One region of the Priestia sp. JSM ZJ58 genome, then DNA from elsewhere that is predicted to be linked to it. Evidence: riboswitches for the same ligand, from Rfam matches in the RefSeq annotation. Region 1 holds a riboswitch; each other region holds the start of a gene.

The links. Region 1 has a riboswitch for S-adenosylmethionine ahead of metE (5-methyltetrahydropteroyltriglutamate--homocysteine S-methyltransferase). Riboswitches for the same ligand answer to the same signal wherever they lie in the genome.
Region 2: it holds a riboswitch for S-adenosylmethionine, as region 1 does, so the genes downstream of both, ACH6EI_RS18530 (hypothetical protein) here and metE (5-methyltetrahydropteroyltriglutamate--homocysteine S-methyltransferase) in region 1, are expected to answer to the same signal.
Region 3: it holds a riboswitch for S-adenosylmethionine, as region 1 does, so the genes downstream of both, ACH6EI_RS04710 (hypothetical protein) here and metE (5-methyltetrahydropteroyltriglutamate--homocysteine S-methyltransferase) in region 1, are expected to answer to the same signal.

What each region holds. Positions count from the first base shown of each region.
Region 1 is NZ_JBISEM010000001.1:1,306,346-1,316,413, reverse strand. Features, by position in the region: gene ACH6EI_RS06815 (LysE family translocator) at 1-22, shown strand, start outside; gene ACH6EI_RS06810 (hypothetical protein) at 189-329, shown strand; gene ACH6EI_RS06805 (DUF5301 domain-containing protein) at 411-824, opposite strand; gene ACH6EI_RS06800 (hypothetical protein) at 856-1,020, opposite strand; gene ACH6EI_RS06795 (hypothetical protein) at 1,095-1,307, opposite strand; gene ACH6EI_RS06790 (helix-turn-helix transcriptional regulator) at 1,332-1,532, opposite strand; gene ACH6EI_RS06785 (hypothetical protein) at 1,967-2,212, opposite strand; gene ACH6EI_RS06780 (GNAT family N-acetyltransferase) at 2,331-2,831, opposite strand; gene ACH6EI_RS06775 (acetate uptake transporter) at 2,976-3,593, opposite strand; gene metE (5-methyltetrahydropteroyltriglutamate--homocysteine S-methyltransferase) at 3,736-6,030, opposite strand; cobalamin riboswitch at 6,181-6,369, opposite strand; SAM riboswitch class I at 6,449-6,559, opposite strand; gene ACH6EI_RS06765 (hypothetical protein) at 6,640-6,891, opposite strand; gene ACH6EI_RS06760 (hypothetical protein) at 7,150-7,320, opposite strand; gene ACH6EI_RS06755 (metallophosphoesterase family protein) at 7,478-8,353, opposite strand; gene ACH6EI_RS06750 (hypothetical protein) at 8,500-8,748, opposite strand; gene ACH6EI_RS06745 (sugar porter family MFS transporter) at 8,892-10,068, opposite strand, start outside.
Region 2 is NZ_JBISEM010000001.1:3,550,389-3,560,456, reverse strand. Features, by position in the region: gene lepB (signal peptidase I) at 150-701, opposite strand; gene ACH6EI_RS18555 (LapA family protein) at 892-1,227, opposite strand; gene ACH6EI_RS18550 (M48 family metallopeptidase) at 1,518-2,270, opposite strand; gene ACH6EI_RS18545 (methyl-accepting chemotaxis protein) at 2,532-3,776, shown strand; gene ACH6EI_RS18540 (GNAT family N-acetyltransferase) at 3,983-4,489, shown strand; gene ACH6EI_RS18535 (amidohydrolase) at 4,537-5,691, shown strand; SAM riboswitch class I at 5,755-5,856, shown strand; gene ACH6EI_RS18530 (hypothetical protein) at 5,925-6,167, shown strand; gene ACH6EI_RS18525 (M20/M25/M40 family metallo-hydrolase) at 6,634-8,247, shown strand; gene ACH6EI_RS18520 (VOC family protein) at 8,266-9,063, opposite strand; gene ACH6EI_RS18515 (CotG/ExsB N-terminal domain-containing protein) at 9,211-9,570, opposite strand; gene ACH6EI_RS18510 (GNAT family N-acetyltransferase) at 9,684-10,068, shown strand, end outside.
Region 3 is NZ_JBISEM010000001.1:918,135-928,202, forward strand. Features, by position in the region: gene ACH6EI_RS04680 (GtrA family protein) at 37-456, shown strand; gene ACH6EI_RS04685 (DUF6044 family protein) at 494-2,179, shown strand; gene ACH6EI_RS04690 (glycosyltransferase family 2 protein) at 2,192-3,181, shown strand; gene ACH6EI_RS04695 (hypothetical protein) at 3,289-3,729, shown strand; gene ACH6EI_RS04700 (GNAT family N-acetyltransferase) at 3,811-4,257, shown strand; gene ACH6EI_RS04705 (hypothetical protein) at 4,270-4,566, opposite strand; SAM riboswitch class I at 4,688-4,789, shown strand; gene ACH6EI_RS04710 (hypothetical protein) at 4,853-5,197, shown strand; gene ACH6EI_RS04715 (DUF1540 domain-containing protein) at 5,298-5,456, shown strand; gene alaP (alanine permease AlaP) at 5,773-7,176, shown strand; gene ACH6EI_RS04725 (TerD family protein) at 7,242-9,335, opposite strand; gene ACH6EI_RS04730 (GNAT family N-acetyltransferase) at 9,569-9,967, opposite strand.

The DNA of each region.
Region 1 (10,068 bases):
GAATCTGCGCATGTACTTTTAATATTTCTACATATTTTATGATTTACTATATCCCCTCTTTATCTAGTATAGAGAGGGAATTTTTATAATCTATCAGGGACTATCAGACAAAAAGTTCACAATTTCGTCACATTTCTATTGATTTTTTTCTCTTTTTATACGAAAATATAAAAAAGGGAGGAAATATCATGAAAATCAAAAAAGCACTTCGCATCTTTATTGGATCAAACGTCCTTGTATTATTAACATTTGGCCTTCTTCCAGCACTGTTAGTTAACCCTGATATTGACCTAATTCAATCATTTATTAATTATATAGGCAAGGATTAATTCCACTTAAAATAGTCAAAATTTTCAATCTATTATTTTTATAAAAAAAGACAGCGCAGGCTGTCTTTTTTAGTAGGTTTTTTATTTAGTTGAAAACAGCTTTTTAACATCTACTTTTTGATCTTTAACAATCGTATACGTCGCCTGTTTTTTATCTTCAAAGTTAAACGCTTTTATGTAGTCATTATCGTAAATCGTTAATCCGTACGCATCTTTTCCGTTTTCAACGATTTTTACCCAGTAAGACTGGTCAAACTTTGGATCGAGTTCCTTGCTTTTTTTCACTTCTACTTTTGCCAAAGAATGTACGATTTGCTTTATCTCTTTTTTATCATCTACTACACGTTTTCCTTCGTCCGTATCTATTTCAATACGCGTAACGTTTGCTTCATCTACTTTTATGACGTCTTTTAACTGATAGGCTTTCCCGGTATATGTAAAATAAAATACGATGATAAATAAAAGTGCAGCTATAATAATCGTTCTTTTTTTCAAAAGGAACCTCCTTTTCCGCATCACGCTGCATTCAGGTGATACACCTTTTTATTCCTCCTGTTCCGCATCCTTTTAGTACAATGCTGCTTCCTACAAGCAGACTGTAGATTAATCCCGGAACAGGAAGTATTAACGTTATCATCAACAGTAACATGCCCGTACTTGTAAGAGCTACTCGTGCAGCTCGATTTTTCATTCATTTCACCGCCGTTGCTCTGTAAATCTCTTTTATATGAAGTGATCAAAGTATTTTCGATTTCCGTTCACTTATTAGCTATGTACTTTTCGCTTGTAATAAACGAGTGTCCAAAAATATACGCATATTCCTACTAGTAAGATTGTGGCTTCCCATCCTCTTTCACCGGTTTTAATAAAATCATAGGAAGACCAAATTAACAGCGCTACTGTATAAAATAAAAAGCCGTTTCGCGCCGCTTGCTTGATTTCAAACTTTTCCATTTCGTCCGCTTTTTTTACTTTCACATTATCTTCTCCTTTTTAACTAACTTATGATTTATGAAATAAAAACAGCTCATCTACTGTTGCTCCCAGTTCTTGGGCCAGCTGGAAAGCCAGCGCTAAGCTTGGATCATACTTATTGTTTTCAATTGCGTTAATCGTTTGTCTAGATACACCGCATACTTTCGCCAATTCATCTTGAGACATCCGCTTGACTTTACGCAGTTCTTTAATTAGATTTTCCACCATTCATCACTCATCTCTAAAATGTAAAAAACTTTTTACACCCATATCTTATATTATCTTCCTTGTTACTGTCAAATATGTTTGACAAATTAATGTCTCTTACCTACCTAAAAAAGAGATTGAGATATAACAAAATTAATTCAATCTAAAGACGAGCAAACGGGATAAATGATTGAGGATGTATCCCGCTGTTGCTTTCCGTGCAAGACTTCGCTTTCCGCGGAGTCTTCGCCTTGCCCTCCAACCAACCGCTAGAAGCAACGAAATAGATTAAGCACATGTTCATTATCACAATAAAAAAAACCGAACGAATTTAATTCTTCATTAAGAATCTCAATTCATCGTTCGGATCTTCCTTCAACTAAAATACTTTTGTCCTGTCCATTTTTCCCTTATTGTTATACATTTGTTAAAATTAGTTAAAAACCCCTCACTTCTTACTTTTCTATAATGCCTACAACGAACAAAAACACTGCTAATGAAAGCATCCAAAAGTTTAAAACAACTCCGCCAATAATTGAATACCATTTTTTCGACACAGACGCAAAAACAATGCCCACCAGCGAAAGAATCCCCAGCACTGCAATATCGACATACATATTCACACCGGGACCTCTTCTTACCATAAAAAATGAAAAGCTGATGATTACTAGTATAAAAGAAAGCACGCCGTACTTATTCATGTAAACACCCTCACTTTTACATATTTACAATAATTATACATAATAAAGAGTAAAAAAAGCACAAATTCATTAAAAGAGAACTTGTGCTTTTTTTATATCATTTTATTTTTCGTAAAAATTAAAGCTCCTTACTCATATTAAACCACTGCACGCCTGCATGCTGGGACTGCGCAACTCCTTGATTCACATATCCGTTTTTTTCATAAAAAGGAATCAATTCTTCTTTACATGTTAAAGTCACCGTTACGCGCTGTTTGTTCCGTGCCTGTTTTTCAAACTCTTTTAGCAGCATACTGGCGATTCCTTTATGATGATGCTTGGGGTTTACAACGATACCTAAAATACTTTGATGACCACCTGTCTCAGGGTTGGAAATCGTTTTTTCAAACAAATCATCCGTAATAAACGGAGCTGAAATGACGGGTCCGTTCACATATCCGATTATTTCTTCATTTTCTTCGGCGATGATAAACGTATCAGGAATGGTTTTAATTCGCGTGATAAACGCTTCTTTTGAGGCAGCTTCTTCAGGTGTAAAGCCTTTGTTTTCTAACGTAATTAATTGGTTTAAATCTTTTTCATCCACTTGTCTTATAATCATTGAAACGGTTCCTTTCATTATGTATTTCTCTTTTTTCTCTAAAAGCTTCTATTAGATATAACTATCTCTTTCTACTATATATAAAAACGCACAAACAAAAAAGGATTGACCTCTGCATCATACAGAATTCAACCCTACTTCGCTGTTTAATGAACGTCTTGATTATTTAATAAATGCACCAAATGGCTTGCCCACTGGAAGCACAACTCGACCATAGTGAGTATTTAATACAGCCGCGGCAGATCCATAGAATGAAAACAGAGCAATTAATAGCTCTGAGACTGCTGCTAGTAAATGTGTGTATTCATAGGCCACATCAAATGTACTTAGCGATAATCCAATAAATAAGAAATCAATTAATACAAAAATAATAAATAATACTTTATGAGTGCCCATTGCTCCAATCGTCATAAAAACGCTGAAAATTAAGTAGCCGACAAAAGCAAATGCGAGCTGCTTCGGATCCGCTTCTTTTGCGAGCGCTTCCCCAAATGCGCCAAGCTGAATAAGCCATGTCATAGCTACACCTAGCCAAAATAAACCGAAGGCACCAAAAGCAGTTGCGCCGAAGGTATTATTATGTTTGAAATCTTGCATAGACGCAATTAGCTGTCCTATCCCGCCTAAAAAAATTGCCCATGGCAATACCAATGAAACACCATCGGTTACCCCAAGCTTTTGAAACGATGCAACAAGTGTCACCATGGCAAGTCCGAATAGGCCTAGCGCTGATGGATCCGCTGTTACAATTTTAACGTGCTGCGTGCTGTTGTTACTCATGTTGTACCTCCCTGATTTTAAAAACACCTTTAAAAAGATACAAAAATCTACGGGAAGTGTCAATGGATATTTTTGGCCTTTAAAAAACCTATAAGACCAAGCAGTGTAGCGTTTACAGTGCTTGGTCTTTACTTTCTTGTTATTAAACGTTTTGTAATAAATTTTGTCTTGTTTGTTTTGCAGACTCAACCATCACTTTTACAGCTTCAACCGTCTCGCTGATTCCTCTTGTTTTAAGGCCGCAGTCGGGATTAATCCAAAACAGTGCAGGGTCAAGCACCTTCAGAGCTCGGTCAATGTTTCGTGTCAGCTCTTCAAGCTTCGGTACGCGCGGACTGTGGATATCATATACGCCAAGTCCAATTCCCTGGTTATACGTATGTTTTTCAAACGCATAAATTAATTCACCGTGGCTTTTGGACGTTTCAATGGAAATCACGTCGGCATCAAGCGCTTTGATCGCATCAATAATCTCTTCGAACTCTGAATAGCACATATGCGTGTGAATTTGCGTCTCGTTTTGCACCGATACCGTGGCTAGTTTGAACGCATACACCGCCGCGTTCAAGTAGCTTTCCCAGTTTTCTCGTTTTAACGGCAGTCCTTCACGCAGCGCCGGTTCATCTACTTGAATCATTGAGATGCCCTGACTTTCAAGTGCTTCCACTTCTTTTCTAAGAGCAAGCGCAATTTGATTGGCCACGTCGTAGCGTGAGATATCATCACGTACAAACGACCAGTTTAAAATTGTAATTGGCCCCGTCAGCATTCCTTTAACAGGCTTATTGGTTAGAGACTGTGCGTAGACCGTTTCTTTGATTGTCATCGCCTGCTCGTACGAGACATCTCCGTAAATAAGCGGCGGCTTCACGCAGCGAGAACCGTATGATTGCACCCAGCCAAACTTCGTAAACTGAAAACCTCCTAATTTTTCACCGAAGTATTCAACCATGTCCGTGCGCTCAAACTCTCCGTGCACAAGGACATCTAAGCCGATGTTTTCTTGAATTTCAATCCATTTTTTGATTTCAGCGTTAATGTACGCTTCATATGCTTCATCGCTTAACTCTCCTTTACGCCACTTCAGACGCTCTTTTCGCACTTCTTTTGTTTGCGGAAAGCTTCCAATTGTTGTCGTTGGAAGAAGCGGCAGTTGAAATGCTTCTTGCTGAACGCGTTGACGTACGTCAAACGGCGCTTGGCGCTCCGCTTTATAGCTGTGCAGCTGCTTCAGCTCTTTTTGAACGTCTTGATGGTTTCGAAAAGATGATCCATTTAATGCTTGAATCGCTTGTTTGCTTACACTTATTTCTTTTTCAATTGCTTCTTTTCCTTGCTGCACCGCTTTTGTTAAAAGCGTGATTTCCTTCAGCTTTTCATCTGCAAAAGACAGCGCGTTTTTTAGAATTGGCTCAATGGTTTTTTCGCTTTTCACCGTGACAGGAACATGTAATAAACTTGATGAAGGCTGCAGAATCAAACGGTCTTTTGATACAGCTTCTTCAATTTCACTGATTGTTAAAAGCTGTTCGTCCAAGTTTTCACGCCAAATGTTTCGTCCGTCAATCACTCCTGCTGCCAGCACTTTATCAGTTGGAAAACCATATTTATTAAGCGCCGTGAGATTTTCGCCTCGGTCATGTACAAAATCCAATCCAATTCCGTGAACAGGAAGAGCAACTACTTCTTTATAGTAATCTACGCTGTCAAAGTACGTCTGCAAAATGACTTTTACATTCGGTGCCGCTTTTTTCAAAGCTTCATAGACTTCTTTATACAGTGCCAGGTCTTCTTTTGATAGCGTTGTAGCTAAAATCGGCTCATCTATTTGTACCCACTCGACCCCTTCTGCCTCCAGCTCCGCTAAGATTGTTGCATAAAGAGGAACAAACTGTTCAACTACTTTTTTAAACTCACTTTTTTTATATCCTTTTGACAGCTTCACAAATGTTACTGGACCTAAAATAACGGGTTTGCCTTTGATATTCAGCTTTTGTTTTGCTTCTTTGTAAAATTGAAGCGGACGATTTTCTACAAGGGCAGGCGTACATTCGTCAAGCTCTGGTACGATATAGTGATAATTTGTGTTAAACCATTTTGTCATCGTAGAGGCTACCGCACCTTTTGTTCCTCGGGCGATGTCAAAATACGTTTCAAGGGATACCGGGCCTCCGTTATATTCAAAGCGCTTTGGCACCAAACCAAACATAGCGGCTGTATCTAACACGTGATCGTATAAGCTAAAATCGCCGACTGGAATTAATTCAATTCCTGCGTCACGCTGTTTTTTCAGATGCCCAAGACGAAGAGCTTCAATTTCCTGAAGAAAGATATCTTTCTCTATCTTTCCTGCCCAAAACTGCTCAAGCGCTTTTTTCCATTCTCGTTTTTCACCAATTCTTGGATAACCTACATTTGAACTTTTTACACTGCTCATTTTTTCCACTCCCTATATATTTTTTTATCGCTAAACTAAAAAATCTCCCTTTTCGAAATGAAAAGAGAGATGATACGCATACTTAACTAAAGTTGAGATAGCCTGTTTTTCTCAACACGTATTCCTCACTCCTCTCTATATCCCGTAGAGCTTAAGTGCATACAACAGGCAGGTCTCCTGACTTAGGTTCATCGCTTCCTATCCCTTCCCATTTCAACATGAAACAGTGGTTAATAAGTTGCTCCCCATTACAGTGGCGGGACCGCGCCGGCTTTTCACCGGTCTTCCCTTTTAAGCTGCGTACATTCGTTACACAGCACCTGATGCATTTCTATGAAATTGTTCATTCAAAACATATTCACATAAAATAAAAAGCCTCTCTATCATGAATAGAGAGGCATAGTATCTATGAAATCCTCTCTTATTTTTCAAAGCTGTACGCTTTGCAGGATGTAGCACCTTTTTAACAAGATTGTTAAATGGTTGCCGGGCTTCACAGGGCCAGTCCCTCCGCCTCTCTCAATAAGAGTTTTAATTGTTTATAATATTTTGAATGTAGAGTCATCTTAACACCTTACATTTATGTTGTCAAAAGAAATTTCAAAAAAATTAGTTTTCAGGAGGCGTTGACGCTAATTTTTGCCTTAATAATTTGTAATCATCTTTTCGATGTGTTTCGATCAAGTCTTTTGCTCCTTGATGATACCCTGAAGAATAGATGTACTCTACCGCCGTTTCGATAAGCATTCTCTTTTCTTCCGCACATTCTCGGTCCATTAGGGGGAACAGTCTACCTAAAAGGTCATTTAAATCTTCCTTAATAAAACGATTGAGTCCTTCTTGCATCTTTTCGTTTGCCATGATAGCTCCTCCATTTGCTGTGTATGTTTTAAGCCTCTATAAACACGCATTTCACTGTGAATGTTAAGATAAAGTTAAGTCATTAAACAGTATATCAAGTGAATGTTTTTCTTCAATTACATATGTAATACAAATATATGACAAATATAGAGAATATATCATCATTCATTATCTATTATAACGTTTGACTGAGCCTTCTGCTACAAGGTTTCGTACGGTTTTCCAAAAGAGGTTGAGACATAACCAAGTGAATCCAATCTAAAGGCAAATGGGATACATGAGCTGAATCGCTTGTGACACCGCAGTTGATTTCCGTACAAGACTTCGCTTTCCGCGGGCGGTCGCTGAGCCTCCTCGTCGCATACGCTCCTGTGGGGTCTCACGTGTTCCGCTTTTCCCGCAGGAGTCTTCGTCTTGTCCTCCAATCACCTGCTAGAAAGACCTATACACATGAAATCTACGTTTACCCTAATAAAAAAATGAACCACTAATCAAGATGCTTGATTAGTGGTTCATTTTTCATTTCGCCTAAAACCCTTTTGTCCCAGCCTCTTTTTTTTGAACCTAGCTTTCTACTTTCTTGTTTTTACAAACAACTTCTTCGAGGTCGTCCAAAATCCTTCCAAAGAAGAGGTCCTAAAATGTCGTACCGGCTAACAAAAAACTCCGTAAAATTATAATTATTTAAAATTAAAGGCGGTTCAAAATCAAGGGGAGCACCCGCGCCTCCTGATAATACAAAATCAGTACCTCTTCCAAGCGTAAACGACCCGTTTCTGTTTTTTCTAATAAACTGCTCGTCATACGCATGCACGTGGCTGACTAACACTTTTTTCACGCGATGTTCTTGAATTAAATCAAAAAATTCTTGACTTTGAGGAGTCGTTACAGGAAAACCTCCCAGGTCTGACCACCGGCCAATATTTGGCTGCGCATGCATGGCTACAACGGTATTACGAGGAGCATCCTCTAGCTGCTGCTCTAAATAATTCAGCTCTCTATCTGTAAATCCATATATTTTATTCTTGGGGCTGATGATATTATTTAATGCGATGCACCGGAAGTTAAAGACAGGAATATCAATGACCCAGTGCACTTTTCCGATAGTGGCTCTGAAGTTTTCGAGGTTGCTTTCTTCAAGGTTTAATTCATCGTGATTCCCTACGCATACAAACACGGGAATGTTTGGTGCTATTTTTTCGACAACTTTAACAAAGTGCTCCAAATACCTCTTTTCTCCTGTATACACGGTGTCTCCCCCATGAATAATAAACAGCGGATTCAATTCCACCGCCTTTTTTAACACAAGCTCAAATTCACCGCTCATCGTGTAACAATTATCGTTTGGTCCGTCACCTCTGCTGTCGCCCATAAAAACAAAGTTGAATGGATCTCTCGGATTTAATTGTTTAATTCTTTGCTTTAATAACTTTTCAGAACGTTCATGAAGCGTCAAATTCATCAACTAGTTAATCCTCCTATTACTAAATAAAATTGGTTAAAAGTAAACAAGCTTACTTATTTATATGGAAATTTGCTGATGAAGGTCACTATCTTCTTGTAAGCAGAACGCACATTTAAATGAGTTTCCATAGCTTATCTATTCTTTCATTTTGTTAAGCACGGATAAGACAACATAAAAGCTAGAATCTCAGTATCTATTAATAAGAGCTGGAGCATAATCCAAAGACGAACAAAGGCCGACATGAGCTGAACCGCTTGTTGCCCCGCAGTTGATTTCCGTGCAAGGCTTCGCTTTCCGCGGGCGGCCGATGAGCCTCCTCGTCGCTTGTGCGCCTGCGGGGTCTCATCTGTTCCGCTTTTCCCGCGGGAGTCTTCGCCTTGCTCTCCAATCAACTGCTAGAAGAAATGAAACAGCTGAAACCTGCGTTCACCATAAAAAACGAACCACTAATCAAACACTTTGATTAGTGGTTCGTTTTTCACTTCAGCTAAAATATTTTTATCTCAGCACCTTACATTTAAAACATTTACGACAATTAAACATATTTATTACGCTCAACTGGACTTAACGAATTTCTTTCAGAACGAGCTGCCATGTCTGTTTCAATTTGCTCTAGGCTGCGCCCTTTAGTTTCGATAACTACAAAGCGTATGAAGAATAATCCGAGAATACAAATGATCCCAAACGTTGAAAAGATCACACCTAAGCTAAACTGATCGGCTAATATAGGAAACACAAGCCCTACTGCAAGCGATCCTGTCCAGTTAAAGGCAGATGAAATACCAGCACCGATTCCGCGCACAGAAAGCGGGAAAATTTCTCCTACAATGATCCACGTAAGCGGCGCCCAAGAAAACGCATAGCACAGGATAAAGCAGCAAAGTGCAATTAACGTAACCCAGTTAACAACGGATTCATTAACGCCTACTGCTCCAAGAATAGCCGGTGTAAAAAAGGAAAGAGCCATTCCCGCACCGCCAACCGTAAGAATGGTACGGCGGTTGAATTTATCAACAAACTGCAGAAAAATAAGTGTTGTCACAACGAAGATTACCCCAACGATGACCGTAAAACCAGCAGCTACCTGCGGCGCTAAACCAACTTGACGAGCAATGCTTGTTGCATAATAAACAATTGAGTTTGAGCCTTGAATCTGCTGGAAAGTTGCCATTCCGACACCGATAATTAAAGCTAAACGAAACTTTTTCTGAAACAGCTGTTTAATGCCTGATTGTTCATGCACAGCTACGCTTTCAATTTCAGACACTTCAGCTTCGACTTCCGCTGCTGAGGAACGAAGCGTGCGCAGCACTTCACGCGCTTTATCTGCCATTCCATTTTTAATTAAATAACGAGGTGACTCTGGAAGCTTGATCATACCGATGCATAAGACGATCGCAAAAATACCGGCACTGCCAAGCATAAGTCGCCAGCTGTTTGGAATCGGTTCAAAAATAAAGGCTACGATATAGCTTAATAATAATCCAATTACAATCATTAGCTGATTCAAACCTGAAAGCTTCCCGCGAATATGAGCGGGTGCGATTTCTGACATATAAGCAGGAACTAAAGAAGAAGCCGTTCCTACTGCTGTACCTAAAAAGACGCGCGCAATCGTTAACGTAATTTCCTCCGGTGCAATCGCTGAACCGATGGAGCCTAACAGAAAAATGATAGAGGAAATTAAAATTAACTTTCTTCGTCCAAACTTA
Region 2 (10,068 bases), 2.2 Mb from region 1:
TTGATTTGAGGGCAAGGCGAAGACTCCCGCGGAAAGCGAAGTCTTGCACGGAAATCGACTGGGGTGTCACAAGCGGTTCAGCTCATGTATCCCATTTGTTCGTCTTTAGGTTGGATTCATTTCGTTATGCCTCAACCTCTTTTTATATGTTAATGCATAAAAGTCATTTCGTTTAAAGGCCAATATTTCATGTTGACTTCTCCCATGATTGAAGAAATGGGAGTGAGGCCAAAATGTCTTCCGTCCCGGCTTATGCGTCTGTTGTCACCTAGCACTAATACGTATCCATCCGGTATCGTGCCGTCTGGAGACAGTTCGTACGTGGAAAAGTTTTCAGTAAATCGCTCGTAAGCGGGCACTTTGGATAAATATTTATGAAGATGCGGCTCTTTTTTGACTTTGTTATTTATATACAGAACATCATCTTTGTATTCGACCGTTTCTCCTGGTAAGCCCACAATCCGCTTTACTAGAAAATCACTGCTATAGGGAGCTTGTAACACGACAATATCAAAGCGCTCCAGCTTGCTGTGTTTGTTAATAATAATTCGATTGCCTTCGTGCAAAATAGGCTTCATAGAATCGCCTTTTACAGTGTAGGGCTGAAACCAATAGTGCTGAACGACAACAGAAAGCAAAACGGTGCCGAGGATGACGCTTGTGTATGTAAGAATTTCGCGCTTTATTTTTTTATTGATCATAATGGATGAACACCTTCTTAACGGTAAGACTATCAATTTAGGTTTTTCATAGAGATATAACAGTGTTGATTGTACCATTCAGAACTAAAGTTTTCCATATCTATCTGTTTATGCGTGTATCCCGAAAATATGCTTGGCGGAACAAAAAATGAAAAAAGCCGTTATTCTAGAGAATAACGGCTTTTCTTTATTATAACTGAGCGCGCTCAGTTCGAGTAGCTGGTTGATTTGGCTCTTCTTCCACAACAGGCTCAACAGGCTTATGCTGATTGATTTCTTCTTCCAGTTCAGCAATTCGCTTGTTTTTCTGTTTCACTTGTCCTCTTAGTTGAACAATTTTCACAAAGCTCAATGAAGCAGCAACAACTCCTCCAAACACAGCCGTTGTTAAGATGATTAAAATAAGAGGCCATTTTTGTGAACCAAATACATAGTTAAATTGTACAGGATCGTTGTTAATTACAGCTAAAACAGCAATGATAAGAGCAAATATAAGTCCTAAAATAAAAAAGCTCTGTCCTTTCATAAGCTGCACTTCCTTTCTTTACATGGTCATTACAACTTTTATAGCGTAACCACTCATCTTAAGTGTTTGCTATCTTGCTTATAGGTATACGTATCCACATTTAAACAAAATCAAACATTTTCTTGATTATATATATCTTTCTTTTAAAACACAATATATCGATTGGTGTAGAAGCTTTGACATGTCCAAAGACCTGATAGAGGGGGATTTTTGAGGGAAGGGAGTAGGTATAAGGCTTCATTGTCATAAAAAAAGCACGCGTTCGCCGCGTGCTTTTTTTATGTATAAACTTAAAATGCGTTTAGGGTGTTATCGCTTAACCACTGTTTGCGTTCAGCTGCATCTTCGAATAACTCATCTGCATTTGTAAATTGAGAAGCAATGACATATTCAATTGTTGCAAGAGGAGCTGTTAGCAAACGCCAGTTTAATACGATTGTATTATCTTGAGTCGTAGCATATTCTTCACCTAACTCGTCCCACTTAACAGATTCAGGAGCATTGTCAGCTGTTTTTTTAACAGATTTCAAAGCTTCTTGGAATTTTTCACCTGCGCGGCTTTGGTACCATTCTGTTAATAGTTGTCCAATACCTTCATTTGTTTGCTGCTCGTTCCAGCTTTCAGGTACTGTAGCAATGAATTTTGCACGGAATGTCATTTCAGCCTTTGCTACATCTCCACGAACGATGTTTAAGCGGTATTGACGCCCTAGGTAAGGGAATTTGTCTCCTTCTTCAAAAGAACCAGTTTTAGCTGCAGAAGCTGCTGCTTTAGGAGCCTCTTTTTTAGCTGTTTCTTTTTTTACTGCTTCTTTCTTTGGAGCAGCTGGCTTTTCCTCAGCTGGTTGTGAACCGTTTAGTTGTTTTAAAATCCATGTTGCTTTGCGTGCGATGATTGAACGCACATTGTTTTCATTAAGACCTCTTGGGATAATAACTTTTACCCCTTCTTTGTCACAAATTTGCACCGTGATATCGGTTCTATTTGGAACGACTTCAATTTTGTAGTCAATTGTTTGATTGCCTGTTTGATACGTATACATAAAATTTTTCGTACTCCTTTCTACAAATCTTCATTTTATAAGCAAAGGTAGAGTTTGGTCAAATGAAAGAATAATCAGACAGTTATCAACTGCTGTTGCAGCGCCTTGCAGGAAGATATGTATTCCAATATTTAGTGGAAAAGCGCCAATAATAATTGTTTCAATTCTTCTTTAGTTTTTACAAAAAAATATAAAAATATGCCGATACTACTAATATAGATTAGACATTCTATGTCTTTAGATTGTATAGGGGATGAAAAAATGAAAAAAGCTTTTCAAAGTTTACGCATGAAAATGCTATGTATGATTGCAGCCATGATGGCCATAACATCTACTGTAATTGAAGTAACCAATTATTATCTTATTGTGAAACAAGAGCAAGCAGCTTCGATTACGCTAGTGATTACATTTCTGTTTGTTTCTTTTACAACTACCGTGTTCTATTTTATCATACGTCGCTACATAATTGCGGTTGAAAATTTGTCAAAAACAATGAAAGGGATTTCAAACGGCGATTTATCTGTAGATGTTGTTCCTTTGAAAGGGAAAAATGAGATTAGTACACTCATATCTTCATTTAATGAAATGATGACTCACATGAGAATGCTGCGTCAGAAAATAAGTAAAACAAAGAGAACGGTCAGTCATTCCTCAGAGCAATTGCTTGTAAGCATGGAGGAAACAAAAACAGCTGTGACAGAAGTTACGATGTCTATTCAAGATATTGCTGCGGGTTCTGATAAGCAGTTGCTAAGTGTGGTTGAAACCGAGCAAGCTATGGTGGATATGGCCAAGCTGCTTCAGAAAATGACTGATCATTCTTCAAAGGTACAACAATCGATGAACAGAGCCTCTGAACATGCTTCTACCGGAAATGTTGCGGTGAAAGATGTGACGAATCAAATGAATAAAATCTATGAAACCGTTAAGATATCGACCAGTGAAGTAAAGGGACTCGAAGATCGTTCCGCAGAGATTGGCCGCATTATTAATACGATTACAAGAATTGCTGAACAAACAAATCTTCTTGCACTTAATGCTGCTATTGAAGCTGCAAGGGCTGGAGAACAAGGAAAAGGTTTTGCTGTAGTGGCAGGGGAAGTACGTAAGCTAGCGGAAGAATCTAAAACGTCCGCTATACAAATTAGTCATTTGTTAAAAGAAATTGAAGTACAGGCAAAGCGGGCTTATCAAAACATGGAAGTGAATACGGAAGAAGTCACGCTTGGTATTGCCACTGTCGAAGATGTAACGCAACAGTTTTCCACAATTATGGAAGATGTCTTTGCCGCTCAAGAACAAATGAACAAAATGACAAAAGCAACAGGAGAGATTGATGGGTATTCGTTCAAAGTAATGGAGTCCGTCATGACCCTTTCGGAGGTTGCTAAACAAGCAGCTGCTTACGCTGAAGAAGTAGCTGCGGCTTCACAAGAAGAGTTAGCATCTATAGAAGAACTTGTGATGTTGGCAGCTAATTTAAAAGCTACGGTAAGTGAGTCCTGAAGTCTATCTTGATATGTACGTAATACGCGCAGTTTTCTGCGTGTATTCGTTTTATTTATATCTTTTATAGAAAACGATAAATAGAATTGACACGTTATTAAAGCAGTTGTATAGTGAGTACGCAAGGCGGCAGTCTGTCTTTTTTAATTCTTAGTAAACTTATAAGTTAAATAAAATATTTAAGTACTATATAAGGAGACAAAGAGATGAAAAATGAATTCCGTTTGGCAACAAATGACGACGCGGATAACTTATTGAACTTAACTCTACAAGCATATAAGCCTATTCGAGAGCTAGGCATTCCTTTCTTAGCAGCTACTGCTGATCTTGCCCTCGTTAAGAAAAATATTTCTCAAAACCTTTGCTATGTATATGAAGAAGATAAAAGAATCGCTGCCACTGTATCTATACGAATGCCTTGGGGAGAACATCCAGGTCCGTTTGCTGTTCCGCACTTTTGGTGGTTTGCAGTGGACCCGTCGTTTGCCAGGAAAGGCGTTGGATCTAAGCTGCTGCATCTAGTAGAGGAAGAGGTAATAAAGAATACGTTTAAATCGCCAGGTGTGTCTTTAGGAACAGCAAAAGAACATCCTTGGTTAGTTGAGATGTATGAACGAAAAGGATATGTTCAAGCTAAAGAAAAGCACCTTGCACAAGGCTATACGACCGTATTTCTTTATAAAAAATTCAATGAGGTACACTCTTTGTCGTAAAAGATAGAGAAGTGGTCTAAATTAAGAAATGTGAAAGAGTGATAAATATGACAGATCAATTACTACTAAATACGCTAATAGACATACGCCGTGAGCTGCACCGGTTTCCAGAGCTTTCAATGAAAGAATATGAAACAACTAAACGTATTAAAAAGTGGTTAAAGCACTACGATATTTCTATAGCGGATGCATTCCATTTAGACGTGGGAGCAGTAGCGGAAATTGTGGGAGGAAAGCCGGGACCTACTATCGCTATTCGAGCTGATATTGATGCGCTGCCAATTGAAGAAAAAACCAATCTGCCATTTGCTTCTGAAGTGAACGGTGTTATGCACGCATGCGGCCATGATTTTCATACGGCTTCTATAATCGGAGCAGCCATTCTTCTCAAAGAGCGTCAGCAGGAGCTTTGCGGTACGGTTCGATTTATCTTTCAACCGGCCGAAGAAACGGCTTCTGGGGCAAAAATGCTCGTTGAAAAAGGTGTGCTCGAAGGAGTAGAAGCGATATTTGGGATGCATAACAAACCGAATCTTCCTGTAGGAACCATTGGTGTCAAATCGGGACCTTTAATGGCAAGCGTTGATCGTTTTGAAATTGACGTCAAAGGAGTAGGCGGTCACGCAGGTATTCCAGAAAAAACAGTAGATCCGATTGCTGCTGCTGGTCAAATTGTTACTAGTTTACAAACCATTGTCAGCCGTAATCTCAGCCCATTTCAAAATGTTGTTGTCAGCATAACTCAAATCCACGGAGGGAGCTCGTGGAACGTCATTCCTGACAAAGTAACGCTTGAAGGAACGGTGCGTACCTTTCAAGAAGAAGCGAGAGAAAAAATACCGGCTCTTATGAAACGATCTGCTGAAGGGATTGGAGCAGCTTTCGGGGCTTCAGTAGACGTTAAATGGTATCCGTATCTTCCTGTAGTAAACAATGATGATACGCTGGAAAAATTGGTTATTAACGCTGCAGAGAATCTTAGTTATCAATTCGTAGAAGCTGAACAATCGCCTGGAGGAGAAGATTTTGCCGTATATCAGCAGCGTGTACCAGGATTTTTTGTATGGATGGGTACGGCTGGAGAATATGAATGGCACCATCCTTCTTTTTCATTAAATGAAGAGGCATTACTTGTAGCAGCTTCTTATTTTGCTAATCTAAGCTTTGACTTTTTGAATTCATTCCATTACCAAAAAAATTAAAATATTTTTATTTCTCTATTTACGCGGATGGAATTGTTTGATAGAATAAATTTTAAATTAAAAAAGTTATCACGAGTGGACGAGAGATCTGGCTCTTTGACTCCACAGCAACCTACGAATGTAAGGTGCTCCTACCAGCAAAGCATGTGCTTTGGGTGATAAAACGGGTGAAAAACTCATTTTGCATCAAAGCAAAATGAGTTTTTTTTATTTTTCTAAAAGGAGAGGGTTTTATGAGTCATACAGCAGTTGCAGCACATACAGGAGAGAAAGCATTAAAGGAAGCCGTAAAATTATTAGGAAAGCATTATCAAGTAGCTTATCGTGAATTAGAAACATTTTATGAAATTGTGGTCGAAAACCATGTTCGTACATATGCTGTAGGCATAGATATTAAAGATGTACAAAAAGCAAATGAACTAGAAATTTATTCATCATGCTGTTCCAAGCTTGAGCGAGTAGGCTGTCTTTTATAGAAGTCTGCTCGCGCCTCTATTTTTAAAGTGTTTTTAAATAGAAAGCATGTTTTTTGACAATTGAAGAATCTGGTGGGTATAATCATTACTCACTAGGTTTTAAAATTAATCATAAATTGTCGAAATTTTTACACAAATTAAAGGTTACATTCGAAATGAATTGTGGTATGTTATAAAACAAGAATATTTTATGAAAGGAGCATTGAAATGGAAATGTCTCTTGAACATGGAAACGATGCAGGAAGCGAACAGCTTATTGATCGTATCCTAGACTTTTTAGAAGATGACGAAAAGTAAAAAAAAGAGTGTGCGGTGCTAGCCCTAGCCGCGCACTCTTTTTTTATCATGTGCGTCAAGGAAGCGCATACTATGATACATAGGGATAGAATGAAAGGGTCTCTGTCAAAGGGATTGACGAATCGTTTTGTTTGATGGAAAATTTAGAAAAAGGAAAGAGATGAAGGGTATGTCGAACAAAACATCTTTGTATCAAACAAAAGAACAGTTAAAGAAGCTTGTAAGCGAATTGGTTTCTATACCTAGCGTGACAGGAACGATGGCAGAAGTGGAAATGGCTGAATCGATAGCGTCGTATTTATTGAAGCTGCCTTACTTTCAAAAAAACGAGCAAGTTGAGCTTCATTCAACAGGAGACGGGCGATCGATTGTCACAGCTTTTGTTGAAGGGAAAAATACGAATAAAACAGTTGTATTAATCAGTCATTACGACGTAGTGGATGTACAAGATTATGGACAGTGGAAAAAGGATGCTTTTCACGCTGATACGTTAACGAGTACTTTTTATAATGATATGGAACAAGTTCCGGCGCACGTACAAAAAGATATGATAAAAGGAGACTGGCTTTTTGGCCGAGGAACGATGGACATGAAAGCAGGTATTGCTCTGCATATCAGTATGATTGAACGAGCATGCAACGGAGAGTTTGACGGAAACATCCTGCTTCTGTCGGTACCGGATGAAGAAGTAAATTCGCTCGGAATGAGAAAAGCAGTGCCTGTTCTTTTAGAACTTGCGTGCAAACATCAGCTGGATTTTTCTCTCATGCTAAATGCAGAACCGGTATTCAGCCGCTATCCTGGTGATCAAACGAACTATGTGTACTCAGGATCGATTGGCAAGATCATGCCAAGCTTTTTGTGTTATGGAAAAGAAACTCATGTAGGGGAACCGCTAGCTGGTTTAAATGCTAATTTACTAGCTTCTTATTTAACAAAAGAAATAGAACTAAACGTTGATTTTTGCGAAAAAGTAAGAGATGAAACGAGTCCACCTCCTACGGTACTGATACAAAAAGATTTAAAAGAAGAGTATTCCGTTCAAGTTCCGCACTCTGCCGTTGTATTATTTAATTTATTTATGTTAAACCGCTCTCTTAAAGAAGTAACAGATCTGCTGTTGAAATCGGCTGACAAAGCGGCTTTGAATGTAAAAAAACATTATAATAAAGCTGCTAGGCAGTACGCTGCGGGAATGGAGGGTTCATCCCTTGACGTGAACGTATGGACGTATGAAGAACTTTATACTCATGCAGTCAAACAGCACGGTGAAAAATATGTGCAAGAAATGGAAGCAGCACTTTTGGCACAAGAAGATGATGACAGAAATAAAACCATTAAATTAGTAAACTCTTTAGCTGGTTTATGTAAAGAAGCAGCTCCGATGATAGTCTTATTTTTTACGCCGCCTTTTTATCCGGCCGTTTGTTCACATGATGATCTCTTTGTACAAAGGATTTTGTCAAACGTACAGGCAGCTGCCAAAGAGCAATTCCAAGTAGAGCTAGTTGAACAAAGTTATTTTGGCGGAATTTCGGATTTAAGCTATGCCAGCCTGCAGCACCCGCTTCATACATTTAACACGTTAGTAGCCAATATGCCTCTATGGAATAAAGGATATCATATCCCGCTAGAAGAGCTAGAGGAGCTGAAGATGCCGGTGCTGAACATTGGACCGCTGGGAAGAGATGCGCATCAATGGACCGAAAGATTAGACGTTCAGTATTCCTTTGAGATTTTGCCTCACTTCATTTATCAAGCTATAAAAGAAGCACAGAAATAAACATCCGCCCGCGGATGTTTATTTGTTGAATTTAAAAGAAGCTCCTTGTACGGTAATTTGTTGCGGTGTTAGAGCGTGATCCAATTCAACCAAAAATGGACGCTCTCCAACTTTTTTTAATGTATCGTGGACAACACCTTGTGTTCCGCTGCAAAAAATAAGGTTTCCTCCATTGACATATAGTTTTTGACAACGTGCATCAAGTAAAGAGTCTTTGTAGCTTTCGCCAGCCTGAACGTCCAGCAGTTTTGTCCATTTGCTGATGGATTCTTCAAGGTTATGTACAGCACAGTAAATGTTTTTTAGCTGCAGCTGACCAGCTTGGTGGGAAGAAAGAGCGGCTAGCTTTGGCTTGCGTTTTTCTTCTGGTTCACCCCACTCAATAAAAAAAGGAAGAGGCAAGGAATCGTGGTCAGCTTCAATAAAACACATTCTCCATTGAAGTCTTTCTCCATCATTGGTTTGACGAGAACCCGCTACAGGACCTTTTACAGTGACGTTCTTGCTTTCCAGCTCTTTTATCAGCAAATCCATATCATCTGTACGGAGTGCAAATCGACCAAAATGACCAAGTGACGTATGTTCGTTAACAAGCTGCTGAATAAGATCATTATCTGTAACTGTTTGAGCTAATGCGATATCTTTAAGCCCAAGCCATTCAATATAGCTGAGGTGAAAATAAGCCAACGTGTTAAAAGTGCCCCATTTTTCATGGATACCGCCTTTAATAACATTTATTCCGTATCCGTTTAGTTCTTTCTGAGCTTTAATAGGATCAGGTGAAAAATGCACAAGATGATCAAACGATAAGTGCATGGATAGGCCTCCTTTTAAGAGAGATTCTTTCCTACTATTATACGTCGTTTTCTTTTTTAAGAAGAGTAAAACGAATGATTATGTAAAATGAAAATCTATAAAAAAGCAAGCCGCGTATGTTTTAGACTCGGCTTGCTTTAGAGTTAGTTAGCGACGGCAGCCATGCCCTTTAAAGCAGCAGCCAAATGATTTATTAAACCATGGGTATGAGCAGCAAGGTGAACCGCAGCGACAGCGGCGACGGCTAGAACGGCGAGTAGAACGACGAGTAGAACGACGAGTAGTGCGACGAGTAGAACGACGAGTAGAACGACGAGTAGTGCGGCGAGTAGAACGACGAGTAGTGCGGCGAGTAGAACGACGAGTAGTGCGGCGAGTAGAACGGCGAGTAGAACGACGAGTAGAACGGCCGCGACGGGCAGTTGGCTCTTGGTACATAAATGTTTCAAGCTCAGTAGAAGCAATCGCTTCTGTTGCTTCTCTAATTCTTTCAGCAGTGATATGCATATAAACACCTCCTGGCTAATTCGGTACATAATACAATATGTACAAGGAAGGCGTTTGGATATAGTGAAAACATGGAATTTGTCTAAATTTGTGAAAGAAATGGAGTGGTTTTCATGCTTCAAATCCTCGAACATCAAAGAGTGGATATCGCTCTTCAAATAGTAGCTGTGCAAGTAGAAGCTTATCAAGAAGAAGCAAGGCTCATTGGTTTTTCGGATATTCCTCAGCTTACAGAAAGCAAAGAAGATATTATGAAAAGCAAGGAAGTGTTTATCGGAGAAATGATTGAAGGTAAGCTAGCAGGAGTGCTGTCGTTTGAAAAAGAAAATGAGCGATTAACGATTTGCCGCCTCGTTGTGCGTCCTCAGTACTTTCGAAAAGGAATTGGAAGCCGTCTTTTAACATATGTACTTCAAAGATATTCAGAATGTGAGTGTATGGTTTCCACAGCCGAAAAAAATACACCTGCGATTAAGCTATACGAAGCTCATCGGTTTT
Region 3 (10,068 bases), 390 kb from region 1:
ATTTTTATGAAAGTATCAAAATCAAAAGGAGTTTATATGAAAGGATCTTTTGTACGTTTTTTAGTAGTGGGACTGGTCAATACAGCAGTAGGTCTCTCCATTATGTATGTGTTGCTTCATATCTTTCATCATTACTGGATAGCGACGTTCGTTGGCAATGCAGCGGGGGCAGTCGTCAGCTACGTGTTAAATCGAATATTTACGTTTAAAAGCGGAGTTCATTTATCAAAAAGCATACTGCGTTTTATTTTAGTTATTGGCATTTGCTACGGCTTGTCTTACTATATTGGACTGCAGTTCTCCAGCTGGTTATTGCATCAACTTCCTGTTGCGGTGCGTCCGTTCAAAAAAGACGTCGGTATATTAATTGGAACAGGTCTGTATACGCTTTTAAATTATACGGGTCAAAAATACTTTGTATTTAATACAAAAAAAGAAGCAGTCGTCCACGATTAGCTTTTAGTCATTATGAAATGGAAATAGGTGTTAACAGATGAAGAAAGAAACAGCTATGAATAAAGAAAAAACATTGCTTATTATCGCTTTCCTTTTGCTGCTTGCGTATGTATCTCCTATGTTTTTGCTTGGGGAAAATTCACATATACGCGTGCATGATAATTTAGACTCAAATATTACGTGGTATAAAGTTCTGCATCGAAGCGGAGAGCTGTTTGGCTCCAGTCATGCCGTATTACCTCAAATTATTAACGGATTGCCGAGGAATACGTTTGGAACAGAATTTAGCGGTATCCAGTGGCTATATGGTTTATTCCCGACCATGCTTGCATACAGCCTGAGTCAAACGATCACGCGCGTATTTGCTTTAATTGGAATGTATTTGTTATTAAAAAAGCATTTTATTAAAAGCAAGGATGCGTATGCGATTCGAGTGCTTGTATCGCTTGCTTTTGCACTTACGCCATTTTGGCCTTCGGGCATGCTGAGTACATTAGGACAGCCGCTGGCGCTGTGGGCGTTTTTAACCATTCGAAACCGCGAAGGAACGTGGAAGGAATGGCTTACACTTTTACTGCTCCCGTTTTACGCGAGCTTTGTGCTCGGGTTTTTCTTCTTTTTAGCAGCGATGGGGCTGCTATGGCTAAGAGACGTAGTAAAAAAACGAGCGTGGAATATTCCTTTTTTAAGCAGTATTGCAGCGATGACTGCTGTCTTTCTGCTCATTGAATACCGACTTGTTGATTCGCTTTTATTTCCGGAGGCCCCGACGAGTCGAAATGAATTTTTAAGCTCTACTCTAAGCTTTGGACATTCCGTTCGCCTTGCTTTGAAGAACTATACGCTCGGGCATACGCATGTAATGACGCTTCATACTTTTGTCATTTTACCGCTTTCTTTTGTCGTATTGTGGTTTGTTGCTCGAAATCGCAAGGAAAAGCTTGAAAAAACGTTTTTGCAGTTATTTATTCTTAATCTACTACTGTCGATTTGGTATGCGTTTTGGTTTTATAAAGGTTGGGAGCCGCTAAAAGAAAAATATCAGCTTTTTAATACGTTCAACTTTGCTAGATTTCACTTTTTACGCCCGCTCATTATTTATTTGATGTTTGCCGTTGGCGGCTATGTTTTGTGGAAAAGGAGCAAGGCGTGGAAAAAGTTTGTGTGGGTATGTTTGATTTTACAGCTGCTTTTGTTATTTATAGCAAATCCTGAACTTTACTATCGCTACAATCACGAGCCTTCAGTCAAAGAATTTTATGCTGTGCATCAATTTGATGAAATAAGCAGATATATTGGAAAACCTAAATCATCTTATCGCGTAGCGAGCATAGGGCTTCATCCATCAATTGCTCAGTATAACGGCTTTTATACGCTAGATACGTATAACAACTTCTATCCGTTAACATATAAACATGAGTTTCGCAAAATTATTGCCAAAGAGCTTGATAAAAATAAAAAACTAGAAAGCTACTATGATCATTGGGGCAATCGCTGCTATGTGTTTGTTAGTGAGCTAGGGAAAAAATATGATTACCGAAAAGACTCAACGAAAAAAATCCGTCATTTGCAGCTTAATATCAGCCAATTTAAGAAAATGGGCGGTCGCTATATTTTTTCAGCTGTGCCAATTGAAAATGCTGAAAGCGACGGTTTGCACTTTTTAAAAGCATTTAACGATAAACAGTCCGCTTGGAAAGTGTATGTATATGAAGCAAAGTAAGGGGGCAATAACATGAACAGACCTATTTTAACGATCGTGGTTCCATGCTACAACGAAGAAGAAGTATTCACAGAGACGTCTTTTCAATTAACTACTGTAGTAAAAGAACTAATTAATGAACGACTTGTATCCAGTGAAAGCACCATTTTATTTGTAGACGATGGAAGTAAAGACAGCACGTGGTCGCTTATTGAAAAAGAAAGCTGCAGCAATTTGTTTGTAAAAGGGTTAAAGTTAGCGCGAAATGTAGGACATCAAAATGCTTTGCTTGCAGGACTAGAAGTAGCTCATAAGCAATCTGACTGCGTCATTTCCATTGACGCGGATTTGCAAGATGATATCAGCGTCATTCGTACTTTTGTAGAGAAATATTGGCTCGGGTATGAAGTTGTATATGGCGTTCGAGACAGCAGAGAAACCGATACATTTTTCAAACGAACCACGGCAGTAGGGTTTTATCGTTTTATGAACAAGCTAGGAATTCAGCTCGTTCAAAATCACGCTGATTTTCGCCTTATGAGCAAACGTGCTCTTGGTGAACTCATGAAATATAAAGAAGGAAACGTCTTTTTGCGGGGCCTTGTACCATTAGTAGGATTTCGCTCCACGGAAGTCACATATGACCGCAAAGAACGGACGGCGGGTGAGTCAAAATATCCGCTAAAGAAAATGCTCGCTTTTGCATTTGACGGGATTACGTCTTTTAGCGTAGCACCTATACGCTTACTGACGCTGCTTGGAGGAGCTTCGTTTCTCTTTAGTATTTTGTTTGGCATTTATGCGCTGATTCAAAAATATTTAGATCATACGCAAATTGGCTGGACGTCTCTTATTTTATCAATTTGGCTTGTAGGCGGCCTGCAGCTAATGGGAATAGGTCTTGTCGGAGAATACATTGGCAAGATTTTCAACGAAGTGAAACAGCGTCCTAAATATGCGATTGAAAGAGATTTATATACAAAACACTCGTTAGACAAACAAAAAGATTTGCTGATGCATTAATTAAGAAGCTTCTCCTGAATGGAGAGGCTTTTTTGTTAAAGTGTTTATCATAATTTTTAAGGTAATAGGAGATGCTACTACTAAAATTTCTAAGGAGATCAAAATCTATGAAAAGACTACTTTATACAGTCAGCACTTTTTGTTTTGTTTGGCTTGCTTTTGCAACCATTCATGTCAGCGCTCTTTCGATTGAGAAACTTCCAATGAAGAAATCATCTGAACAATGGTCGGTCGAACTGACAAAAGCGAGCATGACGGGAGATAATCAGCTAAAGTGGAAAAATAACGTCTATCATACATATGGATTAACCGTTGAAAACATTGGAAAAGACGTAGAGCGTGTGCAGGTCCAAGCTTTTAGGCACGAAGGAAAAAATAAGGCGAAATACAGCTTGTTTTCTCCTATTGAAAGGTCTAACTTAAGCAAAAGCGGTCAGCGTTTTCGCTATGCCAATTTTGCTGTTCCTGGAAAAGCGGCAGGCTTAGACATCATGATTAACTGGACGGATGAACAAGGCAACCATCAAGAACATTTTGAATTTAAATAAAAGTCTTCGCTTAGGCGAAGACTTTTTTTTGCAGGAATTTATCTCTGTATGTGGAAAACGAACACGAAAGGAGAGATTGTGATGATTGCAAAAGCTACTGAAGAAGAAATACAGGAAATTCGGACGAAATCTGCTGATGCGCTGTTTGAAGGAACAACGCATCAGTTTCAACCGTCAACTGAACGCGTAAATGAACTAATTGATAATGCCCTTGAAAAAGGGTGTTATTATTTAGTATCTAGACAAGAAAATAAACTTGCAGGCTGGGTTTTTGTCGGTCCATCTGCCGACTTCTTTTCAAAAGCAGAAATTGGCTTTATCTACGAGTTATATGTTTTACCAGAATACCGCGGGCAAGGTCTAGCCAAGCCGTTAATGCAAAAAGCAATTGATGAATTGTCTATCAAAGGATACCCTGAAATCAGACTCAGCGTTCATGCTGGGAATTTTGCACAGCATGTGTACCGTGAACTTGGATTTGTAGATAAACAAATATCAATGAGCCTACAGGTGGCAAAACGTCCGTAATGTTGGTGAATGTCAGCGAGTCCATAAAACATAAGATGTTATACATGCGATGAGGTTCGGTAATGAAAGTAAAAGCAAATAAGTAGCCCAAACGGTGCTTTTATCCAGTGATTCAACAGCTCCGGCACCTGTATTACCTGAGGAGGGGGGATCTTCAAGCGCGTTCATAACTAAAGCCGCCGCTGCTAAAATAATCCCTCCAATGCTTCCGGTTGTTTTGACAATTGCAACGTGGAAAGTAGATGAAAAAGCAATGCTGAGAAGCAGCAGCAAGCTTCCCAAAAAAGCAGATAACATATATCGTTTCATGTGCTCACCATCCTTTATAAAATCATACCATATTTTACTTCTTTTTTCTTTTTATTGAAAAGCTATTGACGTAACCTATAAAACATATTAGAATAGTCAGAAATAATTTAAAAGCGAAATATTCTTATCTAGAGAGGTGGAGGGACTGGCCCTTTGAAGCCTCAGCAACCACAATCATTGAATGGTGCTAATTCCAGCATAGCCTAGCTCTGACAGATAAGAAGAGGAATCTTTTTCTATGATGAAATCCTCTTCTTAGGAAGAAACATTTCGTATAGAAAAGGTGATGACATTGAAAAATACACAACAGGCGCTAAGCGTTGATGATTATTTAGATCTATACTTGTTAGCAAAAGAACTAAAAGACGAAACGTGGCAGCAGGAAATTTTAGCCGCGCTAAAAACGAAGCAAAATCGTTCATTTGAAGACAAACAATCCGCACTCGTTCAAGAAATATGGGAAGATTTTAAACAGTTAAATGAAGATATTTCTTTTACGTATCGCTTAATTCAAGAAGAGCCAACTAATGAACAGTTTCAAGTTAAATTAAGGAACTTGAGAGAACGGCGGATCACGCTGAGTCGTGAATTATATTTAGCTAAAAAACAGTATGTTGAACACACGCAGTAAAAGGATCCGCTTGATAAACAAGCGGTTTTTTTGCATGTAAATGTTAGAAGCGTTCTATTTCGGGTAGTAAATAGATAAGACAAAAAAAGGAGGGATAACAGTGGCCCAAGGTGTATTATGTGAAGTGAATGAGTGCATGTATTGGAAATCGGGAAATAAATGCAGTGCAGAGTCCATTTACGTTGTGAGTCCTGAAAGTAGTCACCATGTTTCTGAAACGGAAGAACCTGGCTGTAAAACTTTTGAACCCGCGAGATAAATGCTAGTTTTATAAAAAAGCATAAAATGAACGATGCGCTGACGGAGTTGAGTCGGCGTTTTTCTATTTTTAAAAAAATACTATTACTTAGGTGCGATAATAAATACATAGTAAAAAAGCAGTGTCTACGTCTAATTGTGCGTTTAAACAAAATGATACGATAATTTTTTTGTTTTTCGACAAAAGAAAAACGAGAGAAAGGTGATAGAATACAAATATACAGCCTAGCTGACTTTTAGCATAAATTTATATGAAAGCGCTAACAAAAAAGCTGTATTCATCTCGTTTTGACAGATTGGAAAAAGGGGAGACGTTTATGCAGGGGAAAACTCAGGGGAAAGAATTGAAACGCGGGTTAGAAGAAAGACATGTGACGCTGATGTCCTTAGGAGCAGCCATAGGGGTAGGGCTGTTTCTTGGATCTGCATCTGCTATTAAATTAGCAGGGCCGGGAATATTATTGGCGTATGGATTTAGCGGAATGATTATGTTTTTTATTATGAGAGCACTTGGAGAAATGGCGATTCAAAAACCTGTTGCAGGTTCATTCAGCAAGTACGCGCGCGACTATTTAGGGCCCCTTGCTGGTTATCTAACAGGTTGGAACTACTGGTTTTTATGGGTTGTAACATGTATGGCTGAAATTACAGCCGTTGGTATTTATATGGGATATTGGTATCCGGATGTACCAAACTGGATTTGGGCGTTATCGGCGCTTGTCATCATGACAACAGTTAACTTCTTAGCTGTTAAGGCATATGGTGAACTGGAATTTTGGTTTGCACTTATTAAAATTTTAGCGATTGTGTTAATGATTGCCGTTGGATTATTAATGATTGTGTTTGGAATCGGGAACGGCGGCGTTGCGACGGGTATTAAAAACTTATGGGACAACGGCGGGCTGTTCCCGAACGGATTCAAAGGTATTTTACTGTCGCTGCAAATGGTTATGTTTGCATATTTAGGAATTGAAATGATCGGCGTTACCGCGGGAGAAGTGAAAAATCCAGAAAAATCTCTAGCAAGAGCGATTGATTCGGTCTTTTGGCGTATTCTTATTTTCTACGTTGGTGCATTATTTGTCATTATGTCGATTTATCCTTGGCAAGAAATTGGTTCACAGGGAAGCCCGTTTGTATTAACATTTGAAAAAATCGGGATTCCAGCAGCGGCAGGCATTATTAACTTTGTGGTGCTAACAGCAGCTCTTTCTTCTTGTAACAGCGGTATTTTTAGTACAGGCCGTATGCTGTTTAACTTAGCAGAGCACGGAGAAGCTCCAAAAGGATACGGTCAGCTGACAAAAGGCGGCGTACCTGGAAAAGCTGTTTTAGCATCAGCGGGTGCGTTATTAGTCGGAGTAGCGTTAAACTACATTGTGCCTGCCAAAGTATTTACGTGGGTAACAAGCATTGCAACATTCGGTGCGATTTGGACTTGGGGAATTATTTTGCTTTCTCAAATTAAGTATCGCAAAACGCTAAAAAAAGGTGAAGAGGCAAAGTTAAAATACAAAATGCCTTTATTTCCGTTAACGTCTTATGTGTCACTTGCGTTCCTAGCGCTGGTGGTTGTTCTTATGGCGTACAATCCAGATACAAGAATTGCAGTTGTTATCGGACCACTATGGTTTATCGGTCTTATTATTGCGTACTACGCAAAAGGATTTCATAAACGAAGTCAAGGTTCAGCTGGGACTGAGCAAAAGCTAGTGAAGTAAACGAAAAGACCTCTTTCTTGGAAAGAGGTCTTTTCGTTTATTTGTTCTTACTTTCCTATAAATAATTAGTTTAGATAGGTTTCAATAATTGTTTCAATATCATAAGGAGTAACACCTTCATCAAGCGAATAAATAGTGTCAGCTTTTTGTTTGTCATGGACAAGTGTTCCTCTAGCTTGTGCGTGAAATGAAAAAAGATCATAAAGCGTTGGCTTTAACAGCTTTGTCATGGCTTTTCCCATAAGAGAGACCGAACCATTGTTTTGTTCAAGATTATTTTCAAATTCAACATGGTGATGCAGCGAAATATCCGTCCAGATTAATTTTCGCTCTTGTAAATCAAAAATTAAAGGGATGGAGATGGTGGAATCACTAGCAAGATCTACTTTATTTTGTACGGTAGAAGGTTCGAATATCTCGCCGGACTCTATGTGCTGTCTCATCATCCATCCTCCAAAACATTCGGGAAGCATAACAAAAGGCTGGACAGAAAATGAATAAACGTTCATCAATATATAACGGCCGCCTTTTTTTAGAATCGTAGGGATATGCAAGTCAATAAATTCACATGCCCCGTTAGGAGCAGATGTAATATCTCCGCTGTGAAAAGCTTTGAAGCTTTTTGAAGATAAGTTTGTATAAGAAATATGCTCTTTATACTGCCAGTTTTCATCGTAAATTCCGGCAGATAAATCAATATCTACACTACCGGTATGTTCACCATTTGCAAAGCCTTCTTTCCACCAAATGAAAAAACGAAGCGTATCGCCTTCAGGAATTGTTAATTTACTTCCCCTGCTAATCGTTTTTAATGTTTTGCTGCTTGAACGCTGTGAAAACGGTATAGTTTGTTCACGCAAACGTTCATCAAGCCATACATTTCCAAGAGGTGGCAACTTAGCAAAACGGTCATGTAAAGCATCTTTGCATGCATCTATTACACCATCACAAAGATTTTTACGAAGAGAGGGTAAGGGATTATCAAGCGCCATTACTTTGGACACATTCCCTTTTGGAAACACTACGCGCATATCTTGTCTATGATGTCGATGTTTCATATGTGAATAGAGCTGAAGCAGTACTGGCGTAGAGACGTGATGAGCGACCGCTGCAAATGCTGTAATAATAGAAGCAGCTTCTTGTTCCCCAGTAGATAAGCGCAGCAAATGGTCAATTCGTCTAGCAAAGTCACCTGGACGTTTTTCTAAAAGTGAAACTGCTTTTGAGACGTCTTGTTGCTCGAGTGCTTTCTCTAATTTACTATAGAACGTCAATGGTCTTTTATGATTCCGAACAGTATCGAATCCTTTAGCAGCATGAGGAAATCGATGTTTGTATTCTCCAGGATGTAAAATTTCACCTAAACGAATCCACTTTACTTTATAACGAAACATATCTTCTTCTACGTTTGGAGTGCTTTCTAGCAGCTGCAACAAGCTTCGGCGTTCAAAACGACTAAACTTCTTAAATAAAGTGGGTGATGAAAGGCTAATATCGCCATCAGATAAAGCGGTTGCCAAACGTAAGACATCTGTTGCTGTTTTAAAATAAGAAGACAAGACATCAATAGGTAGTTTTTTTGTCTTAATTAACACTGAGCTAACAAATGCAGCATTTTCTTTTTGAGGAATGACTGCTGGAAGTAGATCTAATGCCGGTAAATTGATAAGAGACCATTCGATGTCTGCTCGATCCGTTTGCGATAATGAGGTATTGGCACCAATTAATTGGCATATCATAAGGTCAAATTCTTCATCTGTTCCGAGGTCAATAATCCGTAAATCTGTAGTATCTAACAGTGGAAAAACATCTTGTTTTTCACTGTTTGGTAAAACCCCAGTCAGATAGTGAAGTACGGCATTTATGTATAGTTCTGCTTCGGAAGCTTGCATGACTTCGTTTGGAAAGTTAGGATACATCGGTTTATATTTGACATGAGCGCCAACAAGTCTTTTTAAAGATAAGAGAAGCTGCTCATAAAAAGACATAAATTCGTAGAACGGAAGAGTGAGTAACCGATCAATTAAAGAAGTTGAAGCTGTAAATCCTAATGCCTCAATGTTTTTTAACATGGAAGCTACATAAGCAGGGGGTAATATATCTGATCCTTGCTTCACAATTACTTTAGACTGTCTTCTTAAAAAAATATCGTTTTTCATTCAAACACCACCATGTATGATTTGCACAGAAAAAGCCAGGCGCTGTGCTTCCTGACTTTGAATATATGTATAGTTAAGTTAATAGATTAAGGAAAGCGATACCTCTAAATTCTAAGAGTTGGATGAGAAGGAAGAAGTATCATAGCCTTAATCTTTGAATATTGTAACATCATATCAAAAAGATGTAAAATAATAATAGTTTAGTAATAAAAGGAATTTTTTATCTTTTTTATCTATCGAATTCTCCCAATTTTAAACCCATTATCAATCTGATGAAAGCCGACTTTTGGATAGTAGTTCATAGCAGAAGGAGCGGAAAGTAAAATGAGCGCGGCTTCTTCACCGATTTCTGATTGAACGTGCTTGATGAGCTGTGTGCCGATTCCTTGATTTTGATAGTCTTTTACGACAGCTAAATCCGATAAATAGCAGCAGTAGCTAAAATCTGTTAACGCTCTGGCTATGCCAATGAGTTCGCTGTCTTTCCAAGCGGTAACAGTAAGGGAAGCATGATCAAGCATTCTTTGAATCCGATCAAGATCTTGTGCCGGACGTTTAATACCTGAATGTACAAACACTTCAGCAGCTTGTTCGGCACGGATTGAGACGTTGGTTTTGTAAGTAATGGTCATTGTGTCATCTCCTTGATTTATAAGATATAGTCCAGTATATGAAGAATCTGAACTGAGAATAAGTGTCAGAAACAGTAAATTTAATAGGGTCAGTTAGAAAG